DNA from 4 places in the Endothiovibrio diazotrophicus genome. Region 1 is predicted to be linked to each of the others. Evidence: predicted binding sites of a transcription regulator. Region 1 holds the regulator's gene; each other region holds the start of a gene.
The links. Region 1 encodes sigma-54, which starts transcription at its own class of promoters, with help from an activator protein. Its sites were predicted from a motif close to TGGCANGNTNCNTGCTT; they were not measured.
Positions count from the first base shown of each region.

Region 2: the regulator sigma-54 is predicted to act here: its motif matches at 1,476-1,492, upstream of nifH (nitrogenase iron protein).
Region 3: the regulator sigma-54 is predicted to act here: its motif matches at 3,537-3,553, upstream of rsxA (electron transport complex subunit RsxA).
Region 4: the regulator sigma-54 is predicted to act here: its motif matches at 5,653-5,669, upstream of ACYQ2W_RS06390 (SIR2 family protein).

Region 1 covers NZ_BAAHXB010000009.1:47,016-54,261, reverse strand. Annotated here, with positions in the region: gene hprK (HPr(Ser) kinase/phosphatase) at 1-136, opposite strand, end outside; gene ptsN (PTS IIA-like nitrogen regulatory protein PtsN) at 133-606, opposite strand; gene hpf (ribosome hibernation promoting factor) at 665-958, opposite strand; gene ACYQ2W_RS04305 (RNA polymerase factor sigma-54) at 1,039-2,538, opposite strand; gene ACYQ2W_RS04300 (hypothetical protein) at 2,697-3,056, opposite strand; gene ACYQ2W_RS04295 (GAF domain-containing protein) at 3,391-4,941, opposite strand; gene ACYQ2W_RS04290 (response regulator) at 4,929-7,246, opposite strand, start outside.
Region 2 covers NZ_BAAHXB010000153.1:554-7,799, forward strand. Annotated here, with positions in the region: gene ACYQ2W_RS23715 (hypothetical protein) at 1-482, shown strand, start outside; gene ACYQ2W_RS23720 (NAD(+)--dinitrogen-reductase ADP-D-ribosyltransferase) at 549-1,472, opposite strand; gene nifH (nitrogenase iron protein) at 1,617-2,510, shown strand; gene nifD (nitrogenase molybdenum-iron protein alpha chain) at 2,703-4,178, shown strand; gene nifK (nitrogenase molybdenum-iron protein subunit beta) at 4,305-5,876, shown strand; gene nifT (putative nitrogen fixation protein NifT) at 5,967-6,176, shown strand; gene ACYQ2W_RS23745 (4Fe-4S binding protein) at 6,211-6,405, shown strand; gene ACYQ2W_RS23750 (dinitrogenase iron-molybdenum cofactor N-terminal domain-containing protein) at 6,639-7,246, shown strand, end outside.
Region 3 covers NZ_BAAHXB010000015.1:36,403-43,648, forward strand. Annotated here, with positions in the region: gene ACYQ2W_RS06320 (RnfABCDGE type electron transport complex subunit D) at 1-342, opposite strand, end outside; gene rsxC (electron transport complex subunit RsxC) at 615-2,102, opposite strand; gene ACYQ2W_RS06330 (RnfABCDGE type electron transport complex subunit B) at 2,253-2,795, opposite strand; gene rsxA (electron transport complex subunit RsxA) at 2,930-3,505, opposite strand; gene nifL (nitrogen fixation negative regulator NifL) at 4,031-5,605, shown strand; gene nifA (nif-specific transcriptional activator NifA) at 5,605-7,167, shown strand; gene ACYQ2W_RS06350 (bacteriohemerythrin) at 7,167-7,246, shown strand, end outside.
Region 4 covers NZ_BAAHXB010000015.1:50,158-57,403, reverse strand. Annotated here, with positions in the region: gene ACYQ2W_RS06405 (methyl-accepting chemotaxis protein) at 1-33, opposite strand, end outside; gene ACYQ2W_RS06400 (hypothetical protein) at 418-1,743, opposite strand; gene ACYQ2W_RS06395 (tetratricopeptide repeat protein) at 1,715-5,200, opposite strand; gene ACYQ2W_RS06390 (SIR2 family protein) at 5,716-6,570, shown strand; gene ACYQ2W_RS06385 (sensor domain-containing phosphodiesterase) at 6,620-7,246, shown strand, end outside.

The DNA of each region.
Region 1 (7,246 bases):
CCAGACAGCGGCCGGTCTCCAGCTCGGTGCAGTCGCCGACGATGCACGCCTCCCGCTGCCCGCCCTCCTCCCAGGAGAGCCCCAGCCGCCCGCGGAGGGCACGGTAGAGCTGCTCGGCGGTGACGGTGCGTTTCATTGCAGGGCGCTGGAGGCGGGCTGCCAGTCGACGATCAGGCGATAGAGCGAGGCGTCGTCGGCCGCCGCCCGCAGGGTGGCGCAGAACGGCTCGTCGCTGAACATCTCGGCCAGGGTGGAGAGGATCTGCAGATGTTCGTCGGTGTAGTGCTCGGGCACCAGGAGGAAAAACAGCAGGTCCACCGGCTGGCGGTCGATGGCATCGAAGTCCACCGCCTGCTCCAGGCGGACGAAGGCGCCGATGGCCCGGGCGATGCCCTTGACGCGGCCGTGGGGGATGGCCACTCCGTGGCCCATGCCGGTGGAGCCGAGCCGCTCGCGGCCGATCAGGCTATCGAAGATCTCCGCCTGGGTGAGGGCGTCGAGGTGGTTGGCGATCATCTCGCTGACCAGTTCCAACGCCCGCTTCTTGCTCCCTGCCTGAAGGGTCCGGGTGCTGCACTCCCGGCAGAGTAGTTCGCTCAGTTGCATGGTCTATGGCCCCTGGGAAGGGGACCCCGAGGCACGCCGCCACGGGGCCGAACCGTGGTTACTTGCGATGGTCGGTGAGCTTCTCTTTGTGCTTCTTGATCTGCCGGTCCAGCTTGTCGGCGAGGGCATCGATGGCGGCGTACATGTCCTCGTGCTCGGCGTCGGCGAAGAGATCGGCGCCGTTGACGTGGATGGTCGCCTCGGCCTTGTTGCGCAGCTTCTCCACGCTGAGCACCACATGCACGTTGGTCATCTGGTCGAAGTGACGCTCCAGCCGCTCGGTCTTCTCGTTGACGTAGTTGCGCATGGCATCGGTGATGTCCACGTGGTGGCCGGTCAGGTTCAGTTGCATCGGTCGAGACTCCTCAAGAATCGTTTTCGTATCGGTTGCGCCGAAAGAGGCGGCGATCCGTCCCCCGGCGGGAGGGCCGGCTATTGTAGCCGTTTCCGCTCGTTGGAGGCGGGGATATTCATCGCCTCGCGGTATTTGGCCACGGTGCGCCGCGCCACGTTGATCCCCTCGCCCTCGAGCATCTTGGCCAATTTGTTGTCGCTCAACGGCTTACGCGGCTCCTCGGCGGCGATCAGCTTCCTGATCCGGGCACGGATGGCGGTCGAGGAGGCCTCCCCGCCGTCGGCGGTGCCGACGTGGCTGGAGAAGAAATACTTGAATTCGAAGATGCCGCGGGGGGTGTGCATGAACTTCTGGGTGGTGATCCGCGAGATGGTCGACTCGTGCATCTCGACCGTCTCGGCCACATCACGCAGCACCAGCGGGCGCATCGCCTCCTCACCCTGCTCGAGGAACGCCTGCTGACGCTCGACGATGGCGGTGGCCACCTTGAGCAGGGTCTCGCTGCGGCTCTGCAGGCTCTTGATCAGCCAGCGCGCCTCCTGCAACTGCCCCTTCAGCTCGCCGCCGCCGGCCCGCCCGAGGAGGCTGGCGTAGTAGCTGTTGACGCGGATCTTGGGGGCCGCCTCGGGGTTCAGCTCGACCACCCAGCGCCCCTTCAGCTTGCGCACGAAGACGTCGGGGACGATGTATTGGGGGGCGGCCTGCTCGATCGCCGAGCCGGGGCGCGGGTTGAGGGTGCGCACCAGGTCGAGCACCTCGGAGAGCTGCTCCTCGGCCAGCTTCATCCGCCGCATCAGGGTCTTGAAGTCGCGGTTGCCGAGCAGCTCGATGTGCTCGCCGACCAGCGCCATCGCCTCGGTCCGCCACGGGGTGTCGGCGGGCAGCTGGCGCAGTTGCAACACCAGGCACTCGCCGAGGTCGCGGGCGGCGACGCCGGCGGGGTCCATCGCCTGGATCCGGCGCAGCACCGCCGCCACCTCGTCAGGTTCCACCTCCAGCCCCTGGTCGGCGAGCCCCTCGTGGAGCTCGTCGAGGGACTGCTTGAGATAGCCGTCCTCGTCGATGGCGTCGATGATCGCCTCGGCGATCGCCTCGTCGGTCTCGCTGAAGCGCGACAGCTCCATCTGCCACACCAGGTGGTCGCGCAGCGAACGGCCGGAGGTGTCGGCGTACTCGAAGACCCGCTCCTCCCCCTCGTCGTTGCGCGAGTAGGCGGTGGCGCCGTCGTAGACGTCCTCCCACACACTGTCCACCGGCAGGTCGTCGGGCATCGTGGCGTCGGACTCGAAGTCGCGCTCGCGCTCCTCGGCCGCGACCGGCGCCTCGAAGTCGTCGCCCGAGGAGGAGGACTCCTCCGCCGGCGCCTCCCGCTCCTGGCGGTTGCTCTCCGCCTCCGCCCCGGCGTAGCCCTCGATCTCGTCGTCCTCCCCCGATTCCAGCATCGGATTGCTCTCCAATGCCTGCTGCACCTCCATCTGCAGTTCCAGGGTCGAGAGCTGCAGCAGACGGATCGCCTGCTGCAGTTGGGGAGTCATGGTCAGGTACTGACCGAGCCGGAGTTGAAGCGACTGCTTCATGATACGAACCGAATATGCGTCATCGCCGCGGGGCCACCCTTACAAGAATCGGGCCCATTGTATGCCAAATCGTCGGATTTGGTTACGGCTACGCTACGCGGGTGGCGATGCCCCCCCCCCCGGGCATGGCCACAAGGTGCCACCTCCTTCGCACTGGGTCAGAGCCAGCGCACCGGCACCGGCAGGGGGGCCAACCAGCGCTCCGGCTTGGCGCAGAACTCCATGCCGAGACGGGCGTCGCAGGCGCAGCCGCCGCCGTGGCAGGCGAACAGCTCGGCCTCCTCGCCGCGGGAATCGAGCATCAGGTGGAGCTGTCCCTCCTCCTCCAGCGTGAGGATGCAGTGGATGCGCCCCGGCTCCTCGACGTCCTCCTCCAGGCGCAGCTCCCACTCGCCGAAACGGTGGGTCTCGCCGAAGGTCAGCGCCCGCGGATCGGTCAGCGCGTCGGCCAGGTCGTAGCGGACGAATCCGGGCAGGGTGGCGAGCAGTTCGTTGGGCAGCAAGCGGGGCATCATCATGGTCCTGGTCCTCCATCGGGGCCCGCAATGGCTGCGGGAGTGGAGGCAAGATTACCGACGCGCAACGCCCCGTCGTTGGGCGCCGGACAACATCGATTGGGCGCGATCCAACGGTTGGCGGCGGCCGGTCACTGGGGCCCAATTGCCGTTTGTTTGCGCCAAACCGTGGCGCGCCGGGGGGCACTTCGCCGGCAGGCCGGCGGGCATCGTCGGGGACGGGGCTTCGGTCACCACGGCGCGCGCGGCGCGCCCTATAGGGCGGCCTGCGGCCGCCGTGGCGAACGAAGGCAGTTCGCCGGCGGGTTGGCGCCCACCGACAAGGACGGAACCGCAATCACGCTGCGCTGGAGGCGCGCAGCGCCGCCAGGCGCAGCTCCAGGCTCATCGCCAGCACCGGCAGCAGCTCCTCCACCGCCTGGCGCTCGCGGCCCAGCTCGTCGCTCAGGGAGGAGAGCTCCAGCACCCCGAGCAGTTCGTCGTTGCGCAGGATCGGCAGCAGCAGCAACACCCGCGGCGGGAACGTCCCGGCCCCGGTGGGGACCCGCCAGAACCCCTCCGGCGGGTGCTGGAAGATCAGCGGCCGGCGGTCCCGCGCGCACTGGCCGAGCAGCCCCTCGCCGAGGGCGACGCGCTCCGGCGCCCCCTCGGTGACGTAGCTGCCGGCCAGCTCCAGCCGCGTCTCGCCGCCCTCCCCCGCCACGGCGTAGTAGAGGCACCCCTGGTGCAGACGCACCCGCTCGGCGAGCCCGCCGAACAGCGCCGAGACGAAGGCGGGAAACCCCTTCGCGCGCTGCACCTGGAGGACGAAATCGGCCTGGCGGCTCTTCGCCTCCGCCTCGGCGGCGAGCAGTTCGGCCGCCGCCTGCGCCTCGGCCACCGCCTGGCGCCGCTGCTCCGCCTCCCGCCGCAGCCGCAGGAAGGTGACCAGCAGCACGAACAGCGCGCCGCCGACGCTACCGCCAACCCCCGCCCAGCGCCACCACGAGGCGGCCTCCTGCAGGTCGCCGAGGACGACCAGCGACCACACCCCGTTGGGGTCGTTCCACTCCACCGGGGCGCTCGCCGCGGCGAAACGGCGGCCGTCGATCTGCGCCTCCGCACCGCTCGGGTCGAAGGGCAGCGAGCCGCTCACCCGCCCCTCGGCGAACGCCTTGCCGAACTGGCGCAAACGGCCGATGTCGGCCACCCGCTCGGCGCTCACCGGTCCCACCAGGTGGAAGCGCCAGTCCGCATCGGTGGCGGCGAAGACCACCCCCTGGGGCGAGGCGAGCAGCGCCGGCCGGCCGACCGCGGCGAGCTGGCGGTCGAGCCCGTCGGCCAGACTCTTGACCAGCACCACGCCGATCACCGGATCATCGACCGAGTCGCCGGCGCGGATCGGCGCGGCGGTGTAGAGCCCGCGCTTGCCGGAGCGCGAACCGACCGCCGCGTAGACGTTGGCCTTGCCGGCGATCGCCTGGCGCCAGTAGGGGCGGAAGGTGACGTCGGTGCCGGTGCTGCGCTTGTGGTCGGTCTCGTGGGCGACGATGATCCCCTTGGCGTCGATGGCGTAGACGCCATCGGCATCGAGCAGCCGGCGCGCCGGGCGCAGCGCCGCCAGCACCTCGGGGTCGTCGGCGCTGCGCTCGCCGCGCACCAGCGCCTTGACCAGCGGCTCGCCGAGTCCCAGCAGCGAGGCCACCCCCATGATCCGCCCGCGGGCGGTCTCCAGCTCCAGGCTGGCGGCCTCGCGCTCCGCCCGCTCGGCCAGCGCCGTGCGGAAACCGCGCTCGGTAGTGATGCGGTCCACCTCGCCGGCGCCGACCCCGACCAGCAGAGCGAGCAGCGCCGCCATCAGCCGCGGCCGGCGCACCCGGGCGAACGACCAGCGGGTCACGCCGCCCACGGGGCTACCCCATGCGCCTCGGCCGCCGCTTCGAGCCGCGCCAGCGCCTCCTCGAAGTCGAAGCCGCGCAGGGCCTCCTCGATCCCCTGCCACTCGTCCGGGAAGGCGGCGCGGAAGAGCGCCGCCTGCCCCTGCCACAGGCCGCCCACCGCGGCGTTGTTCTGGCGCAGCCCGTCGGCCAGCCGGGCGACGGCGGGGAGCAGCACCTCGCGCGCCACCGCCACCGGCTCCGACGGCGCCTCATCCGCCTCGCCCGCCGCCGCCGCCAGCCACTCGTCCAGCGCCTCGACCAGGGCCTTCAGCCGCGCACCGCAGGCGGCGTTGTGCTCGGCGACGCGCTCGGCCGGCACCCCCTCCTTGATCGCCGCCTCCAGCCGCGCCGCCTCCGCCACCACCTCGCCGGCACCGATGTTGCCGGCGCTCCCCTTGAGGGTGTGGGCGAGCAGTTCGGCGGTGGCGCGGTCGCCGGCCGCCAGCGCCGCGTCGATCTGGGCCGGCGCCCCGCGCTGGCCGGCGACGAAGCGTTGCAGCAGCGAGCGGTACATGGCGTGCCGCCCGCCGAGCCGCTTGAGGCTCGCCGCCACCTCCAGTCCGGCGATGTGGCGGGGAAGGTCGTCCCCCCCCTCCTCCGCCGCCGGAGGAGAGGCCGGCGCCGGCAGTGGCGCCGCCGCCGGCGTCCGCGGCCGCACCCAGCGCAGCAGCGCGGCCCACATCTCGTCGGGATCGATCGGCTTGGCGACGTGGTCGTTCATCCCCGCCTTGGCGCACAGCTCGCGGTCCCGCGGCATGGCGTTGGCGGTCATCGCGATGATCGGCAGTTCGGCCAGCCCCGGCAGCCGGCGGATCTCGACGGTGGCGGTGACCCCGTCCATCACCGGCATCTGCATGTCCATCAGCACCGCGTCGTAGTCGTGTTCCTGCACCATGTCGACGGCGAGCTGCCCGTTCTCCGCCACCTCCACCTCCACCTCGGCGTCGGCGAGCAGGCCGATCGCCACCTCGCGGTTGAGGTCGTTGTCCTCCACCAGCAGCAGTCGCGCACCGGCCAGCGGGGCGAGGTCGAACGGCACCCCCTCGGGTCCCGCCTCCGAGCGCTCGCTGCCGCTGCCGCCGCTGCGAATCACGCTCTCGAACAGGGTCGAGGCGCTCACCGGCTTGATCAGGATGTCGTCGATCCCCGCCGCCTCGGCGGAGCGCAGCACCTCCTCGCGCCCGTAGGCGGTGACCATCAGCATGCGCGGGGTCGGTTGCAGGTGGAGGCGGCGGATCGCCTCGGCGGTCTCGCTGCCGTCCATCCCCGGCATCTGCCAGTCGAGGAACAGCATGTCGTAGGGGCGGTGGCGCTCGGCGGCGCGGCGCGTCTCGCGCACCGCCGCGCCGCCGTCCTCCACCGCGTCGACCACGAAGCCCATGGTGCCGAGCATGTCGGCGAGCACCGCGCGGGCGCTCTCGTTGTCGTCGACCACCAGCACCCGCTGACCGCGCAGCACCGAACCGGCCGGCAGCATGCGCCGCCGCTGCTCCGCCGCCACGCCGAGGCGGGCGGTGAACCAGAAGGTGGAGCCCTCCCCCGGCACCGACTCGACCCCCACCTCGCCGCCCATCAGCTCGGCGAGGTTCTTGGAGATGGCCAGCCCCAGGCCGGTGCCGCCGTACTTGCGGGTGGTCGAGGTGTCGGCCTGGTTGAAGCTCTGGAACAGCCGCTCGCGCTGCGCCTCGCTGAGGCCGGGGCCGGTGTCGCGCACGCCGAAGTGGAGCAGCACCTCGCCGTCGCACTCCTCGCGCACGCGCACGCGGATGGCGATCTCCCCCCGTTCGGTGAACTTGACCGCGTTGTTGGCGTAGTTGATCAGGATCTGGCCGAGGCGCAGGGGGTCGCCGAGCAGGGTGTGGGGCACCTCGGCGGCGACGTCGAAGAGCAGCTCCAGCCCCTTCGCCGCGACCTTCTCGCCGATCAGGTCGGCGACGTTGCCGAGCACCCGGTCGAGTTCGAAGGGGGTGCGCTCGATATCGAGCTTGCCCGCCTCGATCTTGGAGAAGTCGAGGATGTCGTTGATGATTCCCAGCAGGTGCTGGCCCGACTGGTGGATCTTGCGCAGGTAGTCGCGCTGATGGGGGGTCAGCTCGCTCTTCAACACCAGGTGGGCGAGACCGATGATGGCGTTCATCGGGGTGCGGATCTCGTGGCTCATGTTGGCCAGGAAGTCGCTCTTCACCCGTGCCGCGTCCTCGGCCAGCTCCTTCGCCCGGCGCATCGCCTCGGCGGCGGCGCGCTCGTCGCTGATGTCCTCGAGGGTCCAGACCA
Region 2 (7,246 bases), on a different contig from region 1:
GTGCCGGTCTTTCGGTTGTGGCGATAGTGGCAACTTTGGTGTCGCCTGTTTTAGGAGTGTATTCTGCAAAAGTCTTTAGAGACAAAGGGCTGCGAAAGATACCTGAGAGTCGTCGTGCTGCGCTTGAGGGATGCTGGAAAGGTAGGGGAGTGCAGAATGCCAAAGATGGAGGAGAGATTGAAGCGACATGTTATTCAAATATTAGAGTGATTGGACGAGAGGTTCATGGAGAGCTTGTCTACGAATTTGATCGAGATGGGAAGCATATTAGATTGGAGGTTTCTATGTTTGGTGGATTTTTGTACGATAGGTATCTAAGGTTGCAGTATGATAACAAGAGGAAAGAGGTTATTCAGTTTGGTGCGGGAGTCTTGGAATTGAGTCCAGAAGGGGTTGCCTTGACCGGGTGTTTTGTGGGGTTTGGTTCGCATACAAGGGAGTTTGTCGGGGGAGAGATTGTGTTGGAGAAAGTGGTTTGTTGATTTGATCGTGCCGTGTTGTTTTTTCGGCGGGCGGGGGGATTTATATGAAATATTATGTCTCGTGGTTTAGAAATACCCAACTGTTACCTCATACGCCCCCCCCAACACCACATACTCCTCCTCCCCTCGCAACAACCCCTGCAACAGTCCGCTGTAGCAGACCACTTTCGTCGTAGGTACTTTGGCGGTGAGAATGTGATCGCCGAACTCCGACGCCCGATCCCGGTTGCGGGTGAAGGAGTTGACGTTGTTGAGCAGGATCACCCTGCGCCCGTTCTCTCCCTTCTCCAATAGACCGTGATCGTCGAGGTGGTTGATTCCGCGATAGAGGGTGAGACGCTCCGACGCTGCGTCCTCACGAGTCAGTTCATACTGGCAGTAGCGGTAGAGCAGGTCGAGCTGGTGCTCCAGGGCGTTGGTGTTGTAGAGCCCGGAGGCGGCTTCCACCAGGAAGCGGTGATGGGCCGCCTCGTCGCCTTCCAGCGGTACCCGGTGATGCCGGGTGCGCAGCCCGAAGCGCGACTCCACCCACGCCTTGAGCACCGCCGCCTCGCGGTTGTCGGCGTCGAACGACCAGCCGCGCATCACCCGCCGGTAGTCGGCGTTGCGCCGCATCCCCTCCGCCCAGCCCGCCTCCTCGGGGCTCTCCAGGCTGAACTGCCCCTCCATGTAATGGGTGAAGATCTCCTCACGCCGTGCCTTCTCGCCGAAGCGGTCCAGTTCCCTCAGCAGGTCGCGGTGGAACTCGTCGACGCCGTCGATCGCCAACGACGTGGGATGGCGCTGGAAGGTGAGCCCGCCGAGGATCGCCGCCGGCAGGTTGCAGCGGTTGATCGGCAGCCGGGCGTGGCGGGGGAGGGTGGTGGCGGGTGTGTCTTGCGCTTTGTCGGGGTGTCGCGCCCCGTTGTAGGCCCCTTTGTCGGTGGGGTTGTCGCCATTGCCACAGGCGGGAACGGGCTTTGTTGCATTTGTGCGTAGGGTTTGCTTCACGGTCGGCAGGATGTTTGCTTGAAAAACAGTAACTTAACTAGATGTTTCGAGGGTGGCACGTCGCTCGCAAGAGGGTAATCGCGAATTTTTCGTTCCCAGGTCGCCCGCTCCGGTGGGCAGTGACAAAGCAATAGGAGATTAACCATGGCTCTGCGTCAATGCGCGATTTACGGTAAGGGTGGCATCGGCAAGTCCACCACCACCCAGAACCTCGTGGCCGCCCTGGCCGAGGCCGGCAAGAAGGTGATGATCGTCGGTTGCGACCCGAAGGCCGACTCCACCCGTCTGATCCTGCACTCCAAGGCGCAGACCACCGTCATGCACCTGGCCGCCGAGGCGGGCTCCGTCGAGGACCTGGAGCTGGAGGATGTGCTCTCCGTCGGTTACGGCGACGTCAAGTGCGTCGAATCCGGTGGTCCTGAGCCGGGCGTCGGCTGCGCCGGCCGCGGCGTTATCACCGCCATCAACTTCCTGGAGGAAGAGGGCGCCTACGAGGAAGACCTCGACTTTGTCTTCTACGACGTGCTCGGCGACGTGGTCTGCGGCGGCTTCGCCATGCCGATCCGCGAGAACAAGGCCCAGGAGATCTACATCGTGGTCTCCGGCGAGATGATGGCGATGTACGCCGCCAACAACATCGCCAAGGGTATCGTGAAGTACGCCAGCTCCGGCGGCGTGCGTCTCGCCGGCCTGATCTGCAACTCCCGCAACACCGCCCGTGAAGATGAGCTGATCATGGAGCTGGCCCGTCAGCTCGGCACCCAGATGATCCACTTCGTGCCGCGTGACAACGAGGTGCAGCGCGCCGAGATCCGCCGCATGACCGTCATCGAGTATAACCCGAAGGCGAAGCAGGCCGACGAGTACCGCGCCCTGGCCCAGAAGGTGATCGACAACACCATGTTCGTCATCCCCACCCCGCTGACCATGGATGCCCTCGAAGACGTGATGATGAGCTTCGGTATCCTCGAGGAAGAGGACGAGTCGATCATCGGTCAGACCGCCGAAGAGCTCGCGGCCGCCACGGCCTCTGCCTAATCGGGATCGGCCGAGGGGCCTGCCGGCCCCGAGGTCTACCCCTTCGCTTCACTGAGCGAGACATGGTCACGGCGATGGAGAGCCACTCGGGGCACGCGCAAGGCGCGTGTTCCGAGACCCCCGGGACTCCGTGACCGATCAATCTTCCCAGAGCGTCCGCCGGATTGGGCGGCGTTACAGGAGACCAAGCCAATGTCGAACATGACCCGCGAAGAGACCGAAGCCCTCATCCAGGAGGTGCTGGAGGTCTATCCCGAGAAGGCGAAGAAGGATCGCGCCAAGCACCTCGCCGCCAACGACCAGAGCGTCGACAAGTCGAAGAAGTGCATCACCTCCAACCGCAAGTCGCTGCCCGGCGTGATGACCATCCGCGGCTGCGCTTACGCCGGCTCCAAGGGTGTGGTGTGGGGTCCGATCAAGGACATGATCCACATCTCCCACGGTCCCGTCGGCTGCGGCCAGTACTCGCGCGCCGGCCGTCGCAACTACTACGTCGGCACCACCGGGGTGAACACCTTCGGCACCATGAACTTCACCTCCGACTTCCAGGAGAAGGACATCGTCTTCGGCGGCGACAAGAAGCTCGCCAAGCTGATCGACGAGGCCGAGGCCCTGTTCCCGCTGGTCAAGGGCATCTCGGTGCAGTCCGAGTGCCCGATCGGTCTGATCGGTGACGATATCGAGGCGGTCTCCAAGGCCAAGGCCAAGGAGCTCAACAAGCCGGTCGTTCCGGTGCGTTGCGAGGGCTTCCGCGGCGTCTCCCAGTCGCTCGGCCACCACATCGCCAACGACGCCATCCGCGACTGGACCCTGCCCCGCCGCGACGGCCAGGCCTTCGAGGGCACCGACTACGACGTGGCCATCCTCGGTGACTACAACATCGGTGGTGATGCCTGGGCCTCCCGTACCCTGCTCGAGGAGATGGGCCTGCGCGTGATCGCCCAGTGGTCCGGCGACGGCACCGTGGCCGAGATGGAGAACACCCCCAAGGCCAAGCTGAACCTGCTCCACTGCTACCGTTCGATGAACTACATCTCCCGCCACATGGAAGAGAAGTACGGGATTCCGTGGATGGAGTACAACTTCTTCGGTCCGACCAAGATCGCCGAGAGCCTGCGTGCCATCGCCGAGCGCTTCGACGACAAGATCAAGGAAGGCGCCGAGAAGGTGATCGCCAAGTACACCCCGCTGATGGATGGCATCATCGCCAAGTACAAGGCGCGCCTCGAAGGCAAGCGGGTGATGCTCTACGTCGGCGGCCTGCGTCCCCGTCACGTCATCGGCGCCTACGAGGACCTCGGCATGGAGGTGGTGGGTACCGGTTACGAGTTCGCCCACAACGACGACTACGACCGCACCATGAAGGAGATGGGCAACGCGACCCTGCTCTATGACGACGTCACCGGCTACGAGTTCGAGGAGTTCGTCAAGAAGGTCAAGCCCGATCTGATCGGTTCCGGCATCAAGGAGAAGTACATCTTCCAGAAGATGGGTATCCCCTTCCGCCAGATGCACAGCTGGGACTACTCCGGTCCGTACCACGGCTACGACGGCTTCGCCATCTTCGCCCGCGATATGGACATGACCCTGAACAGCCCCACCTGGGGCAAGATGACCGCCCCCTGGCTGGCCAAGGGTGACGAGGAGTCGGCGTCCGCCGCCGCCTAAGCGTCTCCCGCGGGGACGGCCCGGCGGCCGCACTGAAACGTGCCGCCGGGCCCCCGCAACCGACCGATCCCATCTTTCACATCTACGTCGCTGTCACGGATTGGTGGCGCGGCGAGGAGAAGAGTCATGCCTCAGAGTGCTGAAAAAGTGATGCCTTGCTACCCCCTCTTCCGCGAGGAGGAGTACAAGGAGACCCTCGGTCGCAAGCAGGCCGAATTCGAAGAGAAGGTGCCCCAGGACAAGATCGAGGAGGTCTTCCAGTGGACCACCTCCGAGGAGTACCAGAAGCTCAACTTCGAGCGCCAGGCGCTCACCGTCAACCCCGCCAAGGCCTGCCAGCCGCTGGGCGCCGTGCTCTGCGCCCTGGGCTACGAGAAGACCCTGCCCTACGTGCACGGCTCTCAGGGTTGCGTTGCCTACTTCCGCACCTACTTCAACCGCCACTTCAAGGAGCCGGTCGCCTGCGTCTCCGACTCCATGACCGAGGACGCGGCGGTGTTCGGCGGCCAGAAGAACATGTTCGACGGCCTGGAGAACGCCAAGGCGCTGTACAAGCCCGAGATGATCGCGGTCTCCACCACCTGCATGGCCGAGGTCATCGGTGACGACCTCAACGCCTTCATCGGCAACACCAAGAAGGAGGGGCACATCGAGCAGGACTTCCCGGTCCCGTTCGCCCACACCCCCTCCTTCGTCGGCAGCCACACCACCGGCTACGACAACATGCAGGAGGGCATCCTGCGCTACTTCACCCTCAACTACATGGAGGGTAAGGAGGTCGGCTCCAACGGCAAGATCAACATCAACCCCGGCTTCGAGACCTATCTCGGCAACTATCGGGTGATCAACCGCATGATGGCGGAGATGGGCGTCGACTGCACCATGCTCTCCGACCCCTCCGAGGTGCTCGACACCCCGGCCGACGGCACCTATCGGATGTACGAGGGCGGCACCACCATCGCCGATATCAAGGATGCCCCCAACGCCATCACCACCTTCAACCTGCAGCCCTGGCAGTCCGACAAGACCAAGAAATTTGTCGAGAGCACCTGGAAGCAGGAGGTGCCGAAGCTCAACATCCCGATGGGTTTGGAGTGGACCGACGAGTTCCTGATGAAGGTCTCCGAGGTTACCGGCAAGCCGATCCCCGCCTCCCTGGCCAAGGAGCGTGGTCGTCTGGTCGACATGATGACCGACTCCCACACTTGGCTGCACGGCAAGCGCTTCGCCCTCTACGGTGACGCCGACTACGCCATGGGCATGACCAAGTTCCTGCTCGAGATGGGTGCCGAGCCGACCGACGTGCTGGTCAGCCACGCCAACAAGCGTTGGATGAAGGCGATGAAGAAGATGCTCGATGAGTCCCCGTATGGCAAGGACACCCAGGTCCACATCAGCAAGGACCTGTGGCACTTCCGTTCGCTGATGTTCACCAACAAGCCGGACTTCATGATCGGCAACAGCTACGGCAAGTTCATCCAGCGCGACACCCTGCACAAGGGCAAGGAGTTCGAGGTTCCGCTGATCCGCATCGGCTTCCCGATCTTCGACCGTCACCACCTGCACCGGATGACCACCTTGGGTTACGAGGGCGCGATGTACATCCTCACCACCCTGGTCAACGCAGTGCTGGAGCGTCTCGACGAAGAGACCCGCGGCATGGGCACCACCGACTACAACCACGACCTGGTCAGGTAGTCGATTGCCACGGAGACGCGGAGAACGCGGAGTCGATTCAATCAACCACTCCGTGCCCTCCGTGGCTCCGTGGCCAATCTGGAGAAAGCGATGCCCAGCGTAATGATTCGCGAGCAGGACGGGGAGATGACCCTCTACGTTCCCAAGAAGGATCTGGAGGAGAAAGTCGAATCCCTGGAGTTCGATAGCGAAGACAAGTGGGGCGGTGAGGTGGTCCTGGGAGACGGCTCCAAGTTCTACCTGGAGCCGATGGACGAGAAGCCCAAGCTCCCGATCACCCTGCGTGCCAAGCGCCTCTAAGGCGAACCCGTTCAGTATTCAGGAGATTTCAACCATGGCCGTGAAAATCGTCGAAGACCTCTGCACCAGCTGCGGCGACTGCGAGCCGGAGTGCCCCACCGCCTCCATCTCGCCGAAGCGTGGCGTTTTCGTCGTCAAGGAGAGCACCTGCACCGAGTGTGAGCCCGATTACGACTCGCCCAAGTGCATGGATGTCTGCGACGTCGACGACTGCATCGTCTACGCCTGATTTTTTGGCCGGCGGGGAGTTGGGCCCGGCCTGCGGCCTGCCCAACTCCCCGCCGGCCAAAAAATCAGCATGAATTTTATAGGGCGGGCCGTGCCCGCCGCGGGGGTGGCACCGCCTTCAAGTGAAGAAGGGAACGCTGGAAGCTCTTCTCTCACTCTCTCCTTCGACGTCACCGCCCCGGCTGAGCGACCCGCTCGATTCCCCGGAAGAATCCCGTCCCTGAGGTGACCGTCATGTCCAACGACTCTCTTTCCCGTGAACTGGCCCTGCGCATCGGACTGGCCGCGCGGGTTCTTCCCGATACCGAGCCTGCCCGTCTGATGAAGGTGCTGGTGGACTCCCTCGGTCTGCCGCTCAGCGCCGAAAAGTTGTGGAAGGTGACCGTGAAGAGCCTGCGCACCGGCGCCGACGGTGATTTCGTCGAGATGCCGGAGGCGGCCCTCAAGCAGGCCGCGGCGATCCTTCGCGGCGAGACCGATGCCGATTCCCGGGATCCCGAACTGCCCGAGGTACAGCCCTACGCCGAGGGCGACATGCCCGACTCGATCCGCGTCGCCATGGCCTCCAATAGCGGAGAGCTGATGGACGGCCACTTCGGTACCTGTGCCCGTTTCCTGATCTATCAGATCTCGCCGAGCGAGGTGCGTCTGGTGGCGATCCGCTCCGCCCTCGGTCCCGAGGCGCGCGACGACAAGAACGCCTACCGCGCCTCGCTGATCGAGGACTGCCAATTGCTCTATGTGGTCTCCATCGGCGGCCCGGCGGCGGCCAAGGTGATTCGCGCCGACGTCCATCCGGTGAAGCGCCCCGAGCCGGTGCCCGCCCCGGAACTGGCCGAGCA
Region 3 (7,246 bases), on a different contig from region 1:
GCCGCCGAACACCGCCTTGCCGATCAGGATGGCGAGGATCGCACCGACCACGCCGATCCACCACGGGGCCCACGGCGGCAGGGTGAGGGCGAGCAACAGACCGGTGAGCAGCGCCGAGCCGTCGGTGAGGAAGAAGCCCAGCGGCTTGCCGGCGATGCGCAGGGTGGCCGCCTCGACCGCATAGCAGGCGGCGATGGTCACCACCAGCAGGTTGAGCGCCGGCCAGCCGAACTGCCAGACGCCGAAGGCGGTGGCCGGCGCCAGGGCCAGGCTCACCGTGTACATCACGCGGCCGATGGAGCCGCCGCCGTGGGCGTGGGGTGCGCTCGATGGGATGTTCATGGTCTCTGCTCGGTAGTCGGTGAGGTGCGGGTCGGTTTCGATCAGGCTGCCAGGAGGGCGATGGTGATGAACACCATCACGCCGACGGAGAAGTAGAAATTCGCTTTCGGATCGACGGTCGCGGTACGCATGACGTTTACCTCGTCTAAGGTGACTCATAGGGCGGGTCGTGCCCGCCGTGGTTGGCGAAGGCACCGTTCGGATCGCCCGGTGCATCGCCTCAGGTCGCTGCCTTCGTTCCGGCGGGCGCGGCCCGCCCTATATCCGATGCCTCAGGCGGCCTCGCCGTCGGCCTTCTTCTTGGCCGCCTCTTCGGCCGCCTTCTTGGCGGCGCGCTCGGCCTTTTTGCGCGCGGCCTCGGCTTTCTTGCGCTCGGCCTCCTTGACCAGACGCGCGGCGCGCACCTCGGCGAGATGCTTGTGCTCGTCGCGCTTGCGCTTGTCGAGGTCGCGGGCCACCAGCTCGCCCTTGGCGAAGTTGAAGTAGTGGACCAGCGGGATGTGTGCCGGGCAGACGTAGGCGCAGGAGCCGCAGGCGATGCAGTCGCGCAGGCCGAGGCCGAGGGCGCCGTCGAGGTCGTGGTTGCGCGAGCGGTTGGCCAGCTCCAGCGGCAGCAATCCCACCGGGCAGGCGGAGACGCACTGGCCGCAGCGGATGCACGGGGCCGCCTGGTGGCGGCGGCTCTCGGCGGCGGTGAGTGCGAGCAGGCCGCTGGAGCCCTTCACCACCGGGGCGCGCAGGTCGGGCAGGTCGAGGCCCATCATCGGGCCGCCCATCAGCACCCGCTTCGGCGTGCCGACGAAGCCGCCGGCGAACTTCACCAGCTCCTCGAAGGGGGTGCCGACCAGGGCGTGGATGTTCTTCGGTTCGGCGATGGCGCCGCCCGAGAGGGTGACGATGCGCGAGACCAGGGCGTGGCCGTAGCGCAGCGCCTCATGCACCGCGAAGGCGGTGGCGACGTTGTGCACCAGGATGCCCAGCTCCACGGCCAGCTTGCCGGCGGGCACCTCGCGGCCGGTCACCGTCTGGATCAGCTGCTTCTCCGAGCCCATCGGGTAGCGGGCGGGGACGTTGACCACCGCGACCTCGGGGAACGGCTCGGCGGCCTTGCGCATCGCCGCGGTGGCGGTCGGCTTGTTGTCCTCGATGGCGATGATCACCTGTTCGGTCTGCAGGGCGTGGGCCATCAGCCGCACCCCCTCCAGCACCTCGTCGGGCTTCTCCTGCATCAGTCGGTCGTCGCAGGTGAGGTAGGGTTCGCACTCGCCGCCGTTCATCAGCAGGGTGTGGATCTTGCGGCTCTCGGCCATCCCCAGCTTCACCGCCGAGGGGAAGGTGGCGCCGCCCATGCCGACGATGCCGGCGTTGCCGACGCGCTCGGCGACGTACTCGGGCTCCAGCTCGAAGGGGTCCTTGGCGATCGGCACCTCGAACCACTCCTCCTCGCCGTCGGCCTCGATCACCACCGAGAGGATCGGCAGGCCGGAGGGGTGGGGGGCGGGGTGATCAATGACGTCGAGCACGGTACCCGAGGTGGGGGCATGGATAAACGACGAGATCGCCCCGCGCGGGGTGGCGATGGGCTGACCCTTGAGCACCCGGGTGCCGATCTTCACGTTCGGCTCGGCCGGTGCGCCGATGTGCTGCAGCATCGGCACGTAGAGCCGTTCCGGCAACGGCATGGTCGCCGTCGGCGTGGCGCTGGTCAGCGCCTTGTGGCCCTCGGGATGGACACCGCCTTTGAAGGGGAACAGTTTCATGCGCTCGTACCGCTTTTTCTGTGGGGTTGCTTGGTAATGAAGAGTTGCCACGGAGCTACGGAGGACACGGAGCGCAGAGGTGGTCTGCACCGTGATTCCGCAGATGAATTCGAGAACCTCCGTGCCCTCCGTGTCTCCGTGGCCAATTCTCTAGGCCGCCACAGGCAACGCTTGGGGCTTCGGCCAGCGCCAGTCGTGGAGGGTCACCGGGATCGGCTCCATGGTCAGGCACTCGGTGGGGCAGACCTCGACACACTTGGCGCAGCCGGTACATGCGCTGGCGAAGATGGTGTGGATCTGCTTCGGCGCGCCCATCACTGCATCGGTGGGGCAGACCTTGACGCACTTGCCGCAACCGATGCAGGTGGCCTCGCTGATCTGCGCCACCATCGGCTCCTCGTCGTCCAGGTCGCTGAGCACCAGCGGGCGATTGAGCTTCGCCGCCAGCGCCTCGGCCAGCGCCCGGCCGCCGGGGGGGCAGAAGTTCAGCGGGGCCTCGTCGTTGGCCACCTTCTCCGCGCCGGCCGAGCAGCCGGGGAAACCGCACTGGCCGCAGTTGGTACCGGGGAGCAACTCCTCGATCTCCGCGGCGATCGGGTTCTCCTCCACCGCCAGATAGCGCCCGGCGAGGCCGAGAGCGAAACCGAGGAAGAGCCCCAACAGGGTCAGACTGGCAACGGCACCGATCATCATGGCGTTATCTCCTCTAAGGCTTTGAACATCCAACGCAAAGGCGCGAAGGCGCAACGGGGGCTGGGCTGGAGGGACGCGCTCCCTTGCTTTGCGTCCTTCGCGCCTCTGCGCCTTTGCGTTGAGAACTCCGGATCTCAGGCCAGTCCCGCGAAGCCCATGAAGGCGAGCGAGAGCAGGCCGGCAACGATGAAGGCGATCGGGGTGCCGCGGAAGGTCTCGGGGACCTGGGCCAGAGCGAGCCGCTCGCGCAGGCCGGCGAAGATCACCATCACCAGGGTGAAACCGAGCGCCGAGCCGAAGCCGTAGATCACGCTCTCGACGAAGCCGTGACCCTCCTGGACGTTGAGCAGCGCCACCCCGAGCACCGCGCAGTTGGTGGTGATCAGCGGCAGGAAGATGCCGAGCATCTGGTAGAGCACCGGGCTCACCTTGCGGATCACCATCTCGGTGAACTGCACCGTGGCGGCGATGATCAGGATGAAGGCGAGGATGCGCAGGAACTCGATCCCCAGCGGCACCAGCACGAACTCCTCGATCAACCAGGCGGCCACCGCCGCAAGGGTGAGCACGAAAGTGGTGGCCAGCCCCATGCCGACGGCACTGTCGAGTTTGCCGGAGACCCCCATGAAGGGGCATAGACCCAGGAATTTGACCAGTACCACGTTGTTGACCAGCGCGGTGCCCAGCAGAAGAAGCAGATATTCGCTCATGGCGACCCCCAATCGTTCGTCGCCTCTAGCGGTGCAGCTTGTGTGCCATGGGGTTTTTATGCCTTATCTATATGAATATAAAGCTGTTTTACGTTTTTTTTAACGTCGTGATTGTACGCATGTGGGGATCGCGGTAGGGGGCTTTGTCGCATATCGAACAGACACCTCGTGAGGAGGTGTCGGGCGCTTGGGTAATTTTCAACGCAAAGGCGCAAAGGCGCGAAGGACGCAAAGATGTCTTTGCGATCTCTGCGCCTTTGCGTCTTTGCGTTGGATGTTCCAGCGCCGGTGAAGTAACCGTCGCCGGTTCGGTGGGGGGGCTCTTGGTGCTGTGGTGTTTTTTTCGCCCTAGGTCTTCATTCTGCGTGCGGGAGGGGCGTGAAGGGCGGCGTGGTGGGTTTCGCTGCGCTCTTCCCTCCCTACGCCTATACAATAGGGCGTTTGACGGGGCGGAACGCGGGCATGCCGTTTGCACCGTCTCGCCGATATTCGATCGATTTGCACGCCGAGCAGGCGGGGGTCTCCATGAAAAAGAGTGTTCAGCCCAAGCGCGCCAAGGCTCCCGGGGAGGGTGACGCCCCATTCCGGGGCGCTCGCGCCATGATGGGGCGGGGTGGTGAGCTCCCCCCGGAACTCTTCTATGAGGTGGTGGAGCAGGCGCCGGTGGCGGTGTCGATCACCGACGAGTCGGCCAACATCCTCTACGTCAATCGCACCTTCGTCGAGGTGACCGGCTACGACGGCGAGGAGGTGATCGGCCACAACGAGTCGATCCTCTCCGACAAGAGCACCCCGCGCGAGCAGTACGAGGCGCTGTGGAGCACCATCCAGAGCAACCGGGTGTGGACCGGCCAGCTGATCAACCGGCGCAAGGACGGCAGCCGCTATCTGGCCAACCTGACCATCACCCCGGTCAACGACGGCGCCGGCAACATCAGCCACTTTCTCGGCATGCACCGCGACGTCACCGAGGTGCGCACGTTGGAGCAGCAGGTGCGCAACCAGACCGCGCTGATCGAGTCGGTGGTGGAGTCGGCGCCGGTGGTGATCGTGCTGCTCGACGAGGCGCATCGGGTGGTGAAGAGCAATCGCGCCTACCAGCAACTGCGCGACGCCTGCGGCCAGGAGCCCGCCGGGCTGCTCCTCGAGGGGGTCGGCAGGCGGGCCCGCCACGGGCTGTTCAACGACGTCGAGGTGGCGTTGCGCTTCGATCCCGCCCGCCCGGTGTGGTACTCCTGTTCGGCGGTGCCGGTGAGCGAGGCGGACGTCGCCGTCGAGCGCTATTTCGAGCACGGCGAGCGGCGCTATCTGCTGCTCACCGCCCATGACATTACCGGCCTCAAGGAGCGCGAGGTGGAGCTGCGCACCGCGGCGCTGCGCGCGCTGACCGCCGAGCAGGAGCTGGTGCACAGCCTGCGCGAGACCCTCAACGGTGCCATCTTTCAGGTGGAGGGGCCGTTCAACCTGCTCGCCGCCGCGGTGGGCATGCTCGCCCGCCGCGGCGAGAGCTGGCCCGGTGCCGAGCCGTTGCTGGAGGTGCTGCGCGAGGCCGACGAGGCGGGGCGCCAGGCGTTGCGCCTGCTGCGCGACTCGATGCCGATCCCGCCGCGCGAGGCGTTCGTGCCGGTCAACCTCAATCAGGTGCTGCGCGACGTGCTCTCGCTGTTCACCGGGCGGATGCTCGGCGAGGGGGTGGTGGTGGAGTGGGAGCCGGGGGAGATCCCCCACTGCCGGGCCCGCGAGGGGAGCCTTCGCGGGATGTTCAAACAATTGATCGAAAATGCACTGGACGCCATGGGCGACAGCCCCGCCGAGCGGCGGGTGCTGCGGGTGGCGAGCCGGGCGGATGGAGACGAGTTGGTGGTGGATGTGTGTGACCAGGGGCCCGGGGTGCCGGAGGAGCAGCGCTTGAAGATCTTCGAACCCTTCTTCAGCACCAAGGTGCCCTACGGGCGGGGTACCGGCATGGGCTTGGCGATGGTCCAGGAGGTGGTCAACGAGCATCACGGCACGGTGGAGCTGGTCAGCGGCACCGCCGTCGGCGCGCAGTTCCGCGTGCGCCTGCCGGTCGACGCCCACATCGGCGAGGAGGAGGCCTGATGAGTTATCCCGCCACCGAACGGGTGCCGACCCGCTCCGAGTTGCTGGAGACCGAACTGGAGACCCTCTACCGGGTGAGCCACGTGCTCAACCGTTCGCTCGACCCCAACGAGACGGTCAAGGACGTGCTGAAGATCCTCCACCAGCAGGGCGGGATGCAGCGCGGCATGGTCACCCTGCTCGATCCGGAGAGCGGCGAGCTGCTGCTCAACGCCATCTACTGCGAGCGCGAGGATGTGAAGCCCGAACCGGTGCGCTACCGCCCCGGCGAGGGGATCATCGGCGCGATCCTCTCCCATGACCGTACCGTGGTGGTACGGCGGATCGCCGACGAGCCGCGTTTTCTCGATCGCCTCGGTCTCTACGACCTGGAGCTGCCGTTCATCGGCGTGCCGATCCACATCGGCCCCGGCGAGCCGGTGGGGGTGGTCGCCGCCCAGCCGAAGATCGCCGCCGACGAGCTGCTCGGCGAGTGGTCGCGGTTCATGGAGATGGTGGCCAACCTGATCGCCCAGTCGCTGCGCCTGTCGCGCCAGGTGGAGAAGGAGAAGCAGGACCTCACCCAAGAGCGCGACCGCTTGCGCCGCACCGTGCGCGGCAACTACGGCTTCGACAACATGGTCGGCCACACCCAGGTGATGCGGCTGGTCTTCGACCAGGTACGCCAGGTGGCGAAGTGGAACACCACGGTGCTGATCCGCGGCGAGTCCGGTACCGGCAAGGAGCTGATCGCCAACGCCATCCACTACAACTCGCCGCGGGCCAACGGGCCCTTCGTCAAACTGAACTGTGCGGCGCTCCCTGACAACCTGCTCGAATCCGAGCTGTTCGGTCACGAGAAGGGGGCCTTCACCGGCGCGGCGAGCCAGCGCAAGGGGCGCTTCGAGCAGGCCGACGGCGGCACGCTGTTCCTCGACGAGATCGGCGAGATCTCCGCCACCTTCCAGGCCAAGCTGCTGCGGGTGTTGCAGGAGGGCGAGTTCGAGCGGGTCGGCGGCACCCGCACGCTGAAGGTGGATGTGCGCATCATCGCCGCCACCAACCGCAACCTGGAGCGCGAGGTGGAGGAGGAGAAGTTCCGCGAGGACCTCTACTACCGGCTCAACGTGATGCCGATCCAGATGCCGCCGCTGCGCGACCGCATCGAGGACGTGCCGCAGCTCTCCCGCCACCTGGTGGAGAAGATCGGCAAGAGCCAGGGGCGGCCGCTACTGATCAGCGACAGCGCGGTGCGCATGCTGATGCGCCACAACTGGCCGGGCAACGTGCGCGAGCTGGAGAACACCCTGGAGCGCGCCGCGGTGATGAGTCCCGAGGGGGAGATCGACGGCGACACCGTGGTGCTCACCGGGCTGGAGGAGAAGATCCTCGGCGGCGCCCGCCCGGCGGTGGCGCCGACGGTGGACCTCGACGACCCGGAGATGGACGAGCGCGAGCGGGTGATCGCGGCGTTGGAGCAGGCCGGCTGGGTGCAGGCGAAGGCGGCGCGGCTGCTCAACATGACCCCGCGGCAGATCGCCTACCGGATCCAGACGCTGAACATCAAGGTGCGCAAGATCTGATGATTGAATGGAACGATGAGCAGTTTCTTCTCGGGGTCGAGGAGATGGATGAGACCCATCGGGAGTTCGTCGAGCGGGT
Region 4 (7,246 bases), on a different contig from region 1:
CCAGCGGATGCTGAGGCGGGAGAACCAGTTCACGAAACGTTCCTCAGTGGGTCGAGGCGGCGTGTTGTGGTTATGGGGTGTGCCGCGGGAAAGCCGGGAGGTCGGCGCTATATTCCCACAGCGGGTGGCGGGGGACAACGCGAGACGGGCGGGGATGTATATCAGATAGGGATTACAGCGACATGACCCGGCGGGGGACGCTCACAGGGCGTGCCGCGCGCGCTGTGGTGGTCGAGGCCTCTTCCTCAACGAGTTCCTACCGAGCGGTCCACGAAGCGCCTTCGCTCGACACGGCGGCCACAGGCCGCCCTATAGGGCGCGCCATGCGCGCCGTGGTAATCGAAGCGGCCATCCTCGACGCATCCCGCCGAACGGCCTGCGAAGTGCCTTCGCTCGGCACGGCGGCCACGGGCCGCCCTATAGGACGCCGGCGACCGCCCGCCGGGTCCGCTCCTCCTCCGCCCCCTCCCCCTCGACGATCAGCACCCGGTCCCCTGCGGCATGCAGCAGCAGGCCGGGAGCGACGAAGTCAAAGGGTGCGACCCGCTCCCCTGCGGCGACGCCGAGGCGCTCCTTGGCCCAGGCGAGGTAGCCCTGGCGGAACTCCTCGGCATCCGCCGGGCTGTCCCAGCGGGTGTCCCACACCAGCAGGTCGCCGCGCCCCTTGCGCCCCACCAGCAACAGCCGGTCGCCGCCCCAGCCCGCCGCCGCCGCGGCCCGTTGCTCCGGCGCCAGCGGCGCCAACAGGGTGCGGATGAAGTATTCGCCGGCGCTGGTGCCATACCGGCTGTCGGCGCCGAGGGCCCTGGCCAGGGCATCGGCACGCGCGCTCAGCCGCACCGGCAGCGCCGCCTCGCGCCGCGCCAGCTTCTCCCCGTGGAGCACCTGCTCGGTGGTCGCCGGTGGGTCGCGCAGCATGCCGGCGAACCCCGCCGTTCCCTTCTCACCGAGACGGTTGATCACCAGGTAGGGGCCGAAGGAATAGGGAAAACCGACCAGCGCATCGAGTGTCCCGAGGCCGTCGTCCAGACCGCCCAGCAGCTCCTCGTAGCGCGCGCTGAGGAGCGCGACCGGGTCCTGCCCTTCGAGCTGTGATCGGGCGCGATCGACCTGGATCAGCACCGGCGCCAGCTCCGCCTGCCCCTCCACCAGCGCGGAGAGGGCGAGGGTCTGGTCGAGCGTCGCGGCGTGGTCGCGCTGCAGCGCGACCAGCGAGGTGGAGCGGTCCTGCGCGGCGTGGACCAGTTCGTGGAGCAGCACCCGGGTCTGGGCGCGCGAGCCGATCCCGCTCACCAGCAGGATGTGGCCGGCGTCGGGGAGGTAGAGCCCCTGGGTACCGCGGCTGCCGACCCGCTGGAACCAGTCGCCGTAGCTCTCCCCGTCGCCGAGCAGGCCGAAGTGGCGCAGCAGCCGGCTCTCCCCCTCGGCCACCCGTGCCGCCTCCGGGTCGTCGATGCGCGGCGCGTCGAGGCGCCCGCGCGCCTCCTCCCGCGGCAGTTCGACGATCGCCACCGGCGGGCCCAGCGGCAGGCCGGTGACCCGCGCCACCACCTTGGCGAGGCGCGCGCTGTTGTCGGCCGGGCGCAGACGGTGGGTATCGTTGCGGAAGTACTCCAGCAGCGCGTCGCCGTCGAGGGCCTGCACCGGAGCGGCGAGCGCGAGCGCGAGCAGCGCGCCGCCGAGCCGCGCCCTCCCTCCCCGCGGCGCGGCGCGCTCAGCCGCCGAACCGTTCGAGCATCTCATGGGCATAGACGATCTCCACGTTGCGATGGGCGCCGGTGGCCAGCGCCGCGGCCAGTAGCGGGATGCCGCCGGCGGGGTCGCCGGATTCGGCGCGCACCGCGCCGAGCAGGTAGAGCACCTCGCAGCGGCGGTTGGGGGTGTTGGCGTAGGGCAGCAGCGCGTCCTCCTCCAGGTCGCCCAGCAGGTAGTGGACGCGGGTGTCGATCCAGGCGTCGGCGCCGGACTGCGCCAGCCGCTCGAGGATCTCGCTGCGGTCGCGCTGGAGGTCGCCGAGGCGGCGCGCAAGGGCCATCATCATCACCTCGATGTCGCGCCGCTGGGGGGAGATCTCGAAGCGCCGCTTGAAGGTCTCGTAGGCGGCGTCGTAGACCCCCAGCTTGAGCAGGTTGATGCCCAGGTACTCGACCACCCGGGGACTGACGGCGAGGCGGTCGAGCAGCCCGGCGAGCGCCTGCGGCGGGATGCCGCCATCGCTCTGCGCCAGCGACTTCAGGTAAAACGCGCCGTAAAAGTAGGCCTGGTTGACGTCGGGGTGCCCCTGCGCATCGAGCAGGCGTTTGTAGGCCGCGGCCGCCTCGCGATGCAGCCCGCGCCGGCTGTAGGCGGCATAGAAACGCGGGATCACCCCCTGCGCGTACTCTCCGCCGTCCGCCTCCAGGGCGAGGGCGAGCGCACCACCCGGCTCGCCCCGCTCGGCAAAGTGGTCGATCAGCACACCGGCATAGAGGTCGTCGCGGTTGTAGCGGCGGAAGGCGCGCAACACCTTCAACGCGCTCGCCCGGTCGCCCTGGCGCAGATAGAAGACGGCCAGCCGGCCGGGCGCGACCGAGGTGGGGTAGCGCTCGGCGGCCTGCTGAAACCAGCGCTCCGCCTCCAGCACGTTGCCCGCCGCCTCGCTGGCGCGGGCGAAGCCGTTCATGGCGCCGCCGGAGCCGTTCTCTTTGGCCTCGCCCCACAGTGCAAGGGCCTCCTCGATCTTCCCCTGCTTGAGATAGATGTCGGCGACGTGCCCCGCCGCCCGCCCACCGGTCAGCGACTGGTCGCCGTTCTCCAGGTAGCGGTTCCACACCGCCGCCGCCTCGTCGAGGCGCCCCTCGCCCTCCAGCAGCTCGCCGAGCTGCCAGTAGGCGGCCGAATCCTCCGGGGCGAGGCGCAGCGCCTCGCGAAAACGCGCCTCCGCCGCCGCCTTGTCCCCGGCGTCCCAACGCCGATTGCCGAGCGCCACCAGTACCCACGGCTGCCGCTCGACCGGCCCGACCCCGGCCGCCTCCGCCGCCGCGCCATCGTCCTTCAGCCACTCGACGTAGGCGGCGGGGTCGCTCGGGAACAGCGCGATGGCGTTGCGCTCCGCGCGTGCCGCCAGCGGGCGCAGGAGCAGCTGACGGTAGTAGCCGGCAAGCCGCCGCCACCCCTCGGCGTTGGGCAGCAGGCGTTGGTGCAACCGCTCCAGCATGCGCAGTCGGTAGGGGTAGTCGACGACATCGCGCAGCCACTTCAGGTCGGCCACCACGTCGGCCTCGAGCTCCATGCCGGTGGCGGCCGCCAGCCGACCATCGTCACGGCCGCTGCGCACCGCCTGGTAGTCCCCCTGCTGATGGTGCTCCATCAGGGTCAGGGTGCGGGTCAGCGGGCTGTCGCCGTAGATTCGCGCCACCCGCTCGCGCCACTTGCGTGCCTCCGCACCGCGGGACAGCACCCGCGACTCCAGCTGATGGCGGTAGTAGAGCGCCTCGGCCATCTCCCCGCGCAACCACCGCCCCAGGGTCGCCGCCGCCAGCAAGGCGCCGCCGCGCTTGAGGTGGGGCGCATCGGCGAACAACCGCTGGTGGACCGCCACCCACTTCTCCGCGGCGTCATCCGAGTCCACCTGACTGCGCGCCAGCGTCTCGAACCCCGCCTCCGCGGTAACCGCCGACAGGTCGAACAGCCGCTGTGCCAGGACGAGGTGATCCTCCACCACATCCAGCGGATAGTCGGTGAGCCCGCGGCGGTTTTGCGCCACCGAGCCCCGCGCGCCGTAATAGAGCTGGAGCGGGCGCGCCTCGGGAAAGGCATCGGCCAACAGATCGAACAGCGCCCGCGCCCGCTCGGTCAGCTCGGTGTCGTAACAGGCGGCGGCGAGGAGGAAACCGTTGAGCCGCGGCTTGCCCTCGCCGCTCGCCCACAGCGCCGCCAGGCCGTCGACGTCGCGGGTGATGTAGGCACGCAGCAGCCGCGCCTCGTAGTCCTGCCGGCCGTCACGCTCCAACTGGCGCAGCGCCGCGTCCGGGTAGCCCAGGGCAAGCAGCAAGGTGGGACGCACCTCGGCCGCCGCCGCCGGCGCAAAGGTGGCCCCCAGCAGGTAGTAGGCGAGCGCCTGGCGGGCGGCCAGTTCGGCGTTTTCGCCGCCGAACAGCGGCTGCTTGAACAGCGCCGCCCAGGCCCACTGGCGGGAGAGCCCGAGCAGCGCCCCCGCCCCCTGCTCGCCGCTGCGCAGCGCCTGGTCGAGGTCAAGGGAGTGCTCGATCAGCCGGCCGTAGTCGAAGTAGACCTCCGCCCCCACTACCGCCTGCTGGTCGGCGAGGTGGTGGCTCAGCGCGTCGCGCCCATCGCCGGCGAGGAGCTTGGCAAAGGCCGCCTCCACCGCCGTCAGGTTGGCCGCCACCGCGGGCGGACGGTTGGAGAGCTCCAGCGGGTAGTGCGCCGCCCCTTCGGTGAGGGTGATCCGGTAGCGCCCCTCGCCGAGCGGCTCGCTCTGTTCGCTCACCTCCGGGAGGGGCGCTTGCGGCGCGAAGAGGCGGCTGAAGGCGCGCACCCCCTCGACCATGCCGGCAGTCAACCGCCGGTCGGCGGGGACGCGGAACGGCGCCTCGGCCTCGCGCACCAGCGCCGCCGCGGTGATCGTCCCCGGGGCGGCGGGAGGCGCATCGTCGGCATTGCCGCGGGTGTAGTACCAGCTGCCGTGGATCTCGTTCTCGGTGACCACCCGCCTGCCGGTGACCGCCTCCACCGTATCCACCAGACCGAGCCGCAGGAGCAACCGGTAGCGCAAGACGTCGGAGCCGAGAACCACCCCGACCACGATCAGCAACAGCGCGACCATGGCCAGTTGGCGGCGGCCACCGACATGCAGGAAGGCCGGCCCCCGCCGCACGGGCGAGGGGTCGGCGGCGGTCGATGGCGGGGCGACCGGTCTCTCCGGCGGTGGCGGTACTTCCCGCCGCGCGAGCGAGGAGGCGGGAACCACCGGCCACACCGTGGCCTCCGCGCCGAGGCCACGCAACGCCTCGGCAATGCGCTCCGCCTGCCGCTCCCCCATCGGCCGGGTCAACATCGCCGGCAGGCGCCTGAGCCCCCGCTCCAGCTGCTCCCGATCGGCGTCGCGGGCGTGGCGCAGCAGGAATTCGATCACCCGCCGCCGCACCTCTGCGCCCGCCGCCCCCTCCAGCACCACACGCCCCTGGCGCTCCTCCGCCATCGCGGCTCCCTCGCACAATTGTTATGAATGGATCGGCTCCACGCCTCGTTGCGGGACGTGAACACCCGTTCATGTCACGGGATCGAACACGCGGCGTCAAGCCGGTAGAGTCACGTAGGAGAGGGCTTACGAGCCGGGAAACGATCCGGCGACCACCTCCCGGGGTGTTTTCTGAATCCCTTCCCGGAGCGAGACGAACGATTCGACACAACCCACCCCTCCGTCTGTCGCGTTCTCTACAGCCGCCACCCTCGACCTATCCCGACAAACACGATAAGTTATTGATTCGATGCGTCCCCCCGACTTGGCCCAAAAGTTGATAAAGCTGCACGGATAAAGCATCGGCATCTCGCACCGAAACGGTGCGTCACTCTGCCGGCGCTTGTCGGCAACGCCGTAAAGCCGTGCGGGGGATCGGACGTCCCCCGGCGATCTTCCAGTCGTTCCCCGATTGGCCCGCTGCTTGCCTTGTCAAGCCGGATCCAGGGGAGCCATCCCGATCAGGAGAAGAACCCATGACCAACGCCGCTTTCGACTCGATCCTCGCCGGCCTCGACGCCGGAGACGTGGTGCCCTATCTCGGCGCCGACGCCCTGCGCGGAGTCTCCGGCGTGGCGGACGGCCAGCCGATCCCCGCCGACAGCGACAGCCTGATCCTCGCCATGAACAACGGCCGGCCGATGGCCCCCAAGCTGATGTACGAATTCCCCCGCGCGGCGATGAACCTGGAGCTGAAGAAGGGGCGCAAATTCATCACCCGCTTCCTCACCAAGCTCTACGGCGAAACCGAATGGACGGTGAGCGAACTGCACCGCTGGCTGGCCGGGCGGGAACTGCCCTACATCGTCGACATCAACCGCGACCTGCAGTTGCAAAACCTCTATAGCGGCCGCCCGCACACCCTGATCCTCGGCGTCGCCCGCATCGGCGGCACCGAATACCGCTTCAAGCTGTTCCACTCCGACGGCACCGCCTACCGCGAGGTCAGCCTCGACGAGGTGGACACCTCCCTGCCGGTGCTCTTCAAGCCCCACGGCTCACCGCAGCCCGAGGCCAACTACATCGCCTCGGACGCCGACTTCGTCGACTACATCACCGAGCTGATGGGCGGCTTCTCGATCCCCCCCTTCCTCAAGCAGCAGCGCAAGGACAAGCGCTACCTGCTGCTCGGTATGCGTCTGCTGCGCGACACCCAGCGGATGGTACTCTCGGATATCATCTACGACGCCGCCCGGCCATCCGGCTGGGTGCTGATCCCCGAGCCCACCGCCAAGGAGCGCCGCTTCTGCGAAAAGCGGGGGCTGAGCGTGGTGGAGGCCGACTGGAGCGATCTCATCGAGTACGCCGCGACCACCTCCGCCGCCGCCTGACACGGAAGGCAGGGAAGCCGCCGTCCCGATCAATAGCTGGAACGACCCCTTGATTCACCCCGACCCGATCCTCGACGCCACCCCGCCCGCCTCGCCGGAGGCGGCCCCCGGCGCCCCCGCGCAGCGGCTGTTCCGCTCCATCGAGCATGACGCCGAGGGGGCCTACGGCCGCTTCAAGTCCTACCGCCTGGGCAGTGCCTTCCAGCCCATCTACAGCCTGGCCCACCACCGCGCGGTGGGCTTCGAGGCGCTGCTGCGGGCGCGCAACGATGGGGGCGAGCCGGTCTCGCCGCTGGAGGTGTTCGCCTGCGCCGAGGGGGAGGAGGAGATCATTCGCCTCGACCGGGTCTGCCGCGCCATGCACGTCGACAACCATCGGCGGCTGGCCACCGACGAGGGGTGGCTGTTTCTCAACACCGACCCGCGGGTGGTGCTGCCCGGCGCCCGCTACGGCAGCTTCTTCGCCGAGATGCTCGAACACTATGGGCTGCCGGCACGGCGGGTGGTGGTGGAGATCCTGGAGGGGGCGATCGACGACGAGGGGCGGCTCGCCGCGGCGGTGGAGTACTACCGCGGGCTCGGATGTCTGGTGGCGGTGGACGACTTCGGCGCCGGCCACTCCAACTTCGACCGCATCTGGCGGCTCGCCCCGGACATCGTCAAGCTCGACCGCTCG